3 regions of the Acaryochloris thomasi RCC1774 genome follow, and region 2 is predicted to be linked to each of the others. Evidence: riboswitches for the same ligand, from Rfam matches in the RefSeq annotation. Region 2 holds a riboswitch; each other region holds the start of a gene.
What was found. A riboswitch is a leader RNA that binds a small molecule or an ion and turns the genes downstream of it on or off. The one in region 2 is predicted to bind cyclic di-GMP.
Positions count from the first base shown of each region.

Region 1 (2,265 bases), on a different contig from region 2:
CCGGCACCGAGTGCACCACCACCCTCAGGGGCTACTCCGCCTAGGTCACAAATTGGACCCTGAGCGATGAGTAGAGGTGTGTCAGATATGACTGTGCTCGCTACAAGGTTAGGACCAAGATTTAAAGAGTTTAGCTCTGACTCTGCAGGGGAAGAACCTTCCTCGCAGAGATCGGTGTCTATGTCAGCCTGACTGGGCTGGTCTGAAGCATCACCTTGAAAAGGATCTTGGAAGTCGAGCTGGGCTGCGTAAACTGAATTCACGCTTCCATATGATAGGCAGGCAAGCAATGCCGTAATAGAACCAGTTTTTTTAATTATGCTCATGAACCCATCAATCTCCAGGGACTTTTTCCACAACAACACTGCGATATTCTAGCATTTTAGCCGATTTTACGAACTTAGCATCTGCTCATCGTAGACTGACTTGATCCAGAGTCGTCAGTTCTTCTCCTGGCAGCTTTTCAAGGATTCGAGCTACTACAGATATCCAAATGACCTGCATAAACGCAATATTCTGACTTACGGAACGGCGACATAATATTTTCTAAGCAAATATGCCGGCCCCGCGTGAACGGAACCGGCATACTATCGAACCTTGAAGAATCTCTAGAACTACATACTTAGAGCAGCTCTATACATCTTCAGACTTTTTCTTGCGGCGTAGAAGAACGCCAGCAACACCCAATGTTGCAAATAGGCTAGCCGTTGCTAGCTCTGCAGGCTCAGGCACGGCAGGAGTAGGAGGAGCCGGAGCGTCACCGTCACCGTCACCGCCACCCGTCGCCGCCACCGCTGCGATACCACCGGCACCAGCTAGTCCACCTAAGACGGGAAGCAATGGAATTCCGGCACCGAGTGCACCACCACCCTCAGGGGCTACTCCGCCTAGGTCGCAAATTGGACCCTGAGCAATGAGGAGGGGGGTGTCAGATACGACTGCGCTCGCTACAAGGTTAGGACCAAGATTTAACGAATTTAGCTCTGACTCCACAGGCGAAAAATCTTCTTCGCAAAGGTCAGCATCTATGTCAGCCTGGCTGGGCTGGGCAGAAGCGTCACCTTGAAAAGGATCTTGGAAGTCTAGCTGGGCTGCGTAAACTGAGTTCACGCTCCCGTATGAAAGGCAGGCAAGCAATGCCGCAACAGAACCAGTTTTTTTAATTATGCTCATGAACCCATCAATCTCCAGAGACTCCCCCCACAACAATACTTAAATATCACAACATCTTAAGCGATCTATCGAGAATTGTGAAATATTCGATAAATTAAGACACCGCTAGCCGACAACGTAACATACTCTTCCCTCAAAGGTCAGTAGTTTTGGGGTGGTAATTAATAATTTTTTTACAAAAGCTGTCCCAGGCCTGAAGAGACTTATAAAAGTTCCCACAAAGCAAAATGACCCCTGCTCGTAGAACAGAGGTCACTGCTGTAGTAAGTAAAGTCCCTTCGGAACTAGCAGCATCCATACCCCTAGATGGTTTTTAGGTCTGCTAGTTTGCGCCTTGCCCTTTCGGAACGAGTTGCCCTTTCGGGGACTTAGTATGGGCTATATGCGGGGGGTATGACAGCCCAATAACCCAACAATAACGGCCAAAATAGCAAGATTTAACCGAGGATATGCTGAAGTTCGCTGTAGACATAGAGGATTATTTAGGTGTAAATGCGGAGCGTTGCAGCCATTGCAAATATCTGGCTCACTTCAAAAGGCTTGTCCGTGCTGGCTTACACTAGATAGCCTGTGTGTTTAATCACTCAAAATTGACGTAGCAACTTAGGGATGGCATGAGTAAGCAACGGGTTCTTTCTGGGGTGCAGCCCACCGGTACGCCACATTTAGGCAATTATTTAGGTGCGATCGCAAACTGGGTCGACCAACAGCAGCAGTATGAAAACTTCTTTTTTATTGCTGATCTACACGCCATTACCGTTCCTCATGATCCAAAGGTATTGGCTGCTAATACAGAATCTCTGGCTGCGCTTTATTTGTCGTGTGGTTTGGACTCAAAACACACCCATATTTTTGTTCAGTCCCACGTTAAAGCCCATGCCGAATTAGCTTGGCTCCTGAACTGCCTTACGCCTCTCAACTGGCTAGAGCGCATGATTCAGTTCAAAGAAAAAGCGATCAAGCAAGGCGATAACGTCAGCATTGGACTTTTAGACTACCCGGTGCTGCAGGCTGCCGATATTCTGCTCTACCAGGCTGATTTAGTGCCGGTGGGAGAAGATCAAAAGCAGCATTTAGAGCTGACGCGAGATA
Region 1 covers NZ_PQWO01000008.1:158,031-160,295, reverse strand. The annotation lists gene C1752_RS14310 (hypothetical protein) at 1-263, opposite strand, end outside; gene C1752_RS14305 (hypothetical protein) at 634-1,110, opposite strand; cyclic di-GMP riboswitch class I at 1,451-1,540, opposite strand; gene trpS (tryptophan--tRNA ligase) at 1,788-2,265, shown strand, end outside.
Region 1: it holds a riboswitch for cyclic di-GMP, as region 2 does, so the genes downstream of both, C1752_RS14305 (hypothetical protein) here and C1752_RS10620 (DMT family transporter) in region 2, are expected to answer to the same signal.

Region 2 (2,265 bases):
TGGTGATCCCGCCACGCCCTAACGCTCTCTTCGCTAATTTGTTAGCTTATGTGTAGTCGTTACGAATACGTTTAATGATAAAACTGGTTGGGATGAGTGGAAGTTTGCGATCGCAATCTTACTCATTTGATGCTTTGAAGCTAGCGCTCAAGAGAGCAGAGGCCTTAGGGGCTGAAGTGGAGATACTAGACCTGCGAACGCTGAACCTCCCTTTCTGCAAAGGTGAAGATGACTACGCAGGCTATCCAGATGTTGTCAAGCTGAGGCAGGCCGTGCGCCAAGCTGATGGCTTGATTTTAGTGACGCCGGAATATCACGGCGGCGTCAGCGGCGTTTTGAAGAATGCCTTAGACCTACTGAGCTTTGAGCACTTGTCAGGCAAAGTTACCGGAGCCATCAGCGTTCTGGGCGGGCAGGCCAACAGCAATGCGCTCAATCAACTGCGACTGATCACGCGTTGGGTTCATGCCATGATGATTCCAGAGCAGGTCGCCATCGGCCAAGCTTGGCAAGCCTTCGATGCCAGCGGCAATCTCCAGGACCCCAAATTAGCGGAGCGGCTTGATAAATTTGTGGATAGCCTTGTTATCACAACCCAAAAGCTTCGCCCCAGTCAAAATTAGAGTCAAAGCGCGCAGTACTTTTTCTGTGTAAAGAAAACATCCGTGTTTTTACGGTGTGTCTTTCGCCGATATTTAAGAGAATATCCGTATTTTCGCGGTTAATGTCTTTGAAACTAGGGTTTACTATAGATTCATTGGGCTGTCATACCCCCCGCATTAGCCCAGCCAAGTCTCCGAAATGGCAACTTGTTCCGAAAGGGCAAGGCGCAAACCAGCGGGCCTAAAAACCATCTTAGGGGTATGGATGCTGCTGGTTCCGAAGAGACTTTACTTCATTAAGCAAGGGCCTTTACCTTCTGGGTAGGGGCCTTTGTGTTTTAGAACAGAGGTGCCGCAGCGCACGACCGTATAATCCCGGAAGCCGAGAGTCTGGAAAATAGCTGAAAATCCGTATTTTCACGCTTAAAAGCTGAAAATAAAGATTCTAATATGGATTCATCGGGCTGTTATACCCCCCACATTAGCCCAGCCAAGTCTCCGAAATGGCAACTTGTTCCGAAAGGGCAAGGCGCAAACCAGCGGGCCTAAAAACCATCTTAGGGGTATGGATGCTGCTGGTTCCGAAGAGACTTTACTTCATTGAGCAAGGGCCTTTACCTTCTGGGTAGGGGCCTTGCTTGTTTTCGCGGTCGTCTTGATCACCAACCAGCGTTAGAGTTGTGAGGGATAAAAACAGCGATCGATAGGAGGCAGCGCAGGTTTGTGACACCCGCAGAATTTTTGCTGCTACTCATTTCAATTGCGTTCAGTGGCGCAGGGCAGTTTTTCCTAAAGTCAGGTGCCCTGCAGCTCGGCAAAGTCACAGGTACCAACCTGCTGAGTCACGTGCTCAGCATTGCGACGACGCCCGCTTTGTTGGTGGGACTGGCCTGCTATGCGTTCGGTGCCATTAGCTATATCATGCTCTTGACCCGCGTCAGTCTTAGCGTTGCTGGTCCTGCTGCCTCGCTGATTTATCTCGTCTCAGTTTTGTTGGGCTACTTTGCTTTTCAAGAAGCCATTTCCCTGAGCCGCTTAGTAGGGCTAGGCTGCATCGTTTGTGGCGTCATTCTGATTGCGTGGCAGCGGTAGTCTCGTGTTGTAAATGTATGCAGTCTCAAAGTAGATATGTGATCATAGAATCAAATGTCTCGCGTCAATGTCCACGTATTGCAACGAAAGCCTGTATTCACAGTTGTTGTCTTTATGGAGTGCCAGGTCAGTGATCACCTCTAAACTATTTCCCTTCGCTATTTTTTGTGTGTTTGCGGGTATTGCCTGTCCTACGCAAGCTCAGTCTTTGGACCCCGTTGAACAAACTTTAGTTGAGCAGGGTATTAGAGACGTCCTGTCTTCTCCTGGCGGCCTCTTGACGGTCCCTAATTCTGCAGGCGCAAATAGGCCGCAAAGTGCGCCTCCTACAAAAGCCGCTGAGTACGAATATGACGCAGAAAAAACAGCCAAGGGTTGTGGTGAGCAGCAGAACGACGAACTCACCTTTTCCAGTCAGGGAGAATATGGGCCTGAAGATATCGGTAGTACCGCTAGCCAGTCCTTTGAATCCTCTGATTGTTGAGTCTGAATGAGCACTCCACCGATTCAATGGTATCCCGGCCACATTGCTAAAGCTGAAAAGGCACTCGTGGAGCAGCTCAAGCGGGTT
Region 2 covers NZ_PQWO01000005.1:236,319-238,583, forward strand. The annotation lists gene C1752_RS10610 (DUF3084 family protein) at 1-22, shown strand, start outside; gene C1752_RS10615 (NADPH-dependent FMN reductase) at 75-623, shown strand; cyclic di-GMP riboswitch class I at 794-884, shown strand; cyclic di-GMP riboswitch class I at 1,098-1,188, shown strand; gene C1752_RS10620 (DMT family transporter) at 1,326-1,694, shown strand; gene C1752_RS10625 (hypothetical protein) at 1,825-2,178, shown strand; gene ylqF (ribosome biogenesis GTPase YlqF) at 2,185-2,265, shown strand, end outside.

Region 3 (2,265 bases), on a different contig from region 2:
GCGGCGGTCGCCAAACTGAGGCGCTGAATCCGCCGCATCTCGGAAAGGTCCGTAGTAGGCAGAAGAGTACTTAGCGGCATAGGAAAGAATCGGCAAATCCTCAAATCCAGAGGTATCTAGCCCCTCTCGAATCGCTTGCACAAACCCGTCCATCATGCCCGAAGGAGCGATGATATCGGCCCCAGCCTTAGCTTGAGACACTGCCGTTTTCTTCAGCAGCTCCAGCGTCGGGTCGTTGAGAACTCGCCCCGTCAAGTCGCCTGTTTCTAAATAGCCGCAGTGACCGTGCTGGGTATACTCGCACAGACAGGTATCGACAATCACCACCAGATCCGGCACCGCCTCTTTGACGGCTGCCGATGCCTTTTGCACAATGCCGTGATCATGCCACGCCCCTGTCGCTTCAGAGTCCTTATCATCTGGAATCCCAAACAGAATTATAGATGGGATGCCAAGGTCGTAGACTTCTTTAGCTTCTTCTACAATCTTGTCCACCGATAGCTGATAGACTCCCGGCATCGATGTCACTTCTTGGGAAACGCTTTCCCCTGGTACCGCAAAGAGAGGATAGATCAGGTCACTAGTGGTGACGACGGTTTCTTGAACCATGCGACGCAGCTGCGGATGACTGCGGAGCCTGCGGGGACGATGTTTGGGGAACATGATTTTTAGCAACAATACGGTAGATAGGTTGAGCTTTGCTGAAGAAATGCAGAGTAGATGCGACAGCAAAAAGACAACACCCTATACTCTACTGTTGCACTCGACCCCTTTCAATTCCGCGATTGTTTCTATATATTCACAGATCGATTTCAGAGTCCCTTGACGATCCATTTCTCCGAGGCTAGGATGGACGCCTACTCGGCACTGATCCCCCCTAAGTCGCCCTGTAGCTGGCTCTCGAAAGGGTACCTTGCATCGAAAGGGCAAGACACAAATTAGCAGGCCTAAGCTTTACAGTATGGTGGCTGCTAGTGCCGAAGGGCCTTTACAAAATTTTTCTCAGACGAAGAGTGGTTACCCTTAACTCTCAAGTGGGTCATCATTCAGCATTTAATCCAAAAGCCTTTTCGTTGGGAGCTTCCGATGCTATCCTGACCCCGAGTTGAGTGCTGTAGCGTAGCTGTCTGGATTGAAAGCCTACTTCTTGTGAACAGGTCAGTTGAGTCTTCTATATAGTTTAGAGCAGCAGAAAAGACAGAAACATCTCGAAGTTTTTCTTCTCTTGGGGGCACTCTAAAAGCACCCCCAAGAGAAGAAAATCCCTATGCACGTTAGCCAGGAGTGTCTCGTGAGCATCGGTCGGCAATCGGGTCGATTACTGCTGTCGGTTATTCTTACTTTTTCCACTAGCGGAGAAACCTACGGTGACACAACTTCTCACAATCACAAGTATTCAACGCAAAAACTGAGTCAGGCTTCTGTCAATACGAATCAGGTCAGAATCCAACTGGAAGGGGACAGCCGCTACATATACGCTAACGGCATTCCAGATCATACCCATGGTTCATTTCCCAATCCTGGCAATCCCAATAGCATCTCGCCGCAAACCTATCGATTTCGAGTACCGACAACCCCCAAATTAGCAACCCAAATAACGGCACTGCGTGGGAGCCTGTTTGGTGTCGCACTCAATGGTATTCCTTTGGATCCAGGAACAGCAGAGGTTTGGACATCTCAGGGACCCAGCCATGCTTTTAGTGCACAGAATAAAGCAGAATGGCGCTATGAAGCCCTATCAGGCCGCATTAATCTTGGGATTGATCAAAGCCATGCTCACGTTCAGCCAACGGGTGCTTATCATTACCACGGCTTGCCGCTAGGTCTTATCCAGCAGCAAGGTCGCGATCAGCCCATCATCTTCATCGGGTATGCTGCAGATGGCTTTCCTATCTACGCTTCATCTGGAAACACTGCAGCAGTCTCAAGCTACCGAGTTAAGCAAGGACAACGCCCCAGTGGCCCAGGAGGACGCTATGATGGCACCTTTGTTCAGGACCACGAATTTATAGCTGGGCTAGGCAATCTCGATCAGTGTAATGGACGTCAGGGAAAAACCCCTGAGTATCCACAGGGGATCTATCACTACTTCATCACGACGACGTTTCCTTTCATTCCCCGTTGTTTTCGCGGCACTCCTGATATCAGCTTTAGACATCAAAAATCTGCTGGACTGAGACAGTTTCCATCCCGTCCAAAGTCACGTCCTGCGGCCCACATAAAGCAACAGCCCCAACAACGCTTAGATCAGAATCATCGGCCATC
Region 3 covers NZ_PQWO01000019.1:8,938-11,202, forward strand. The annotation lists gene hemB (porphobilinogen synthase) at 1-663, opposite strand, end outside; cyclic di-GMP riboswitch class I at 898-982, shown strand; gene C1752_RS21935 (YHYH protein) at 1,268-2,265, shown strand, end outside.
Region 3: it holds a riboswitch for cyclic di-GMP, as region 2 does, so the genes downstream of both, C1752_RS21935 (YHYH protein) here and C1752_RS10620 (DMT family transporter) in region 2, are expected to answer to the same signal.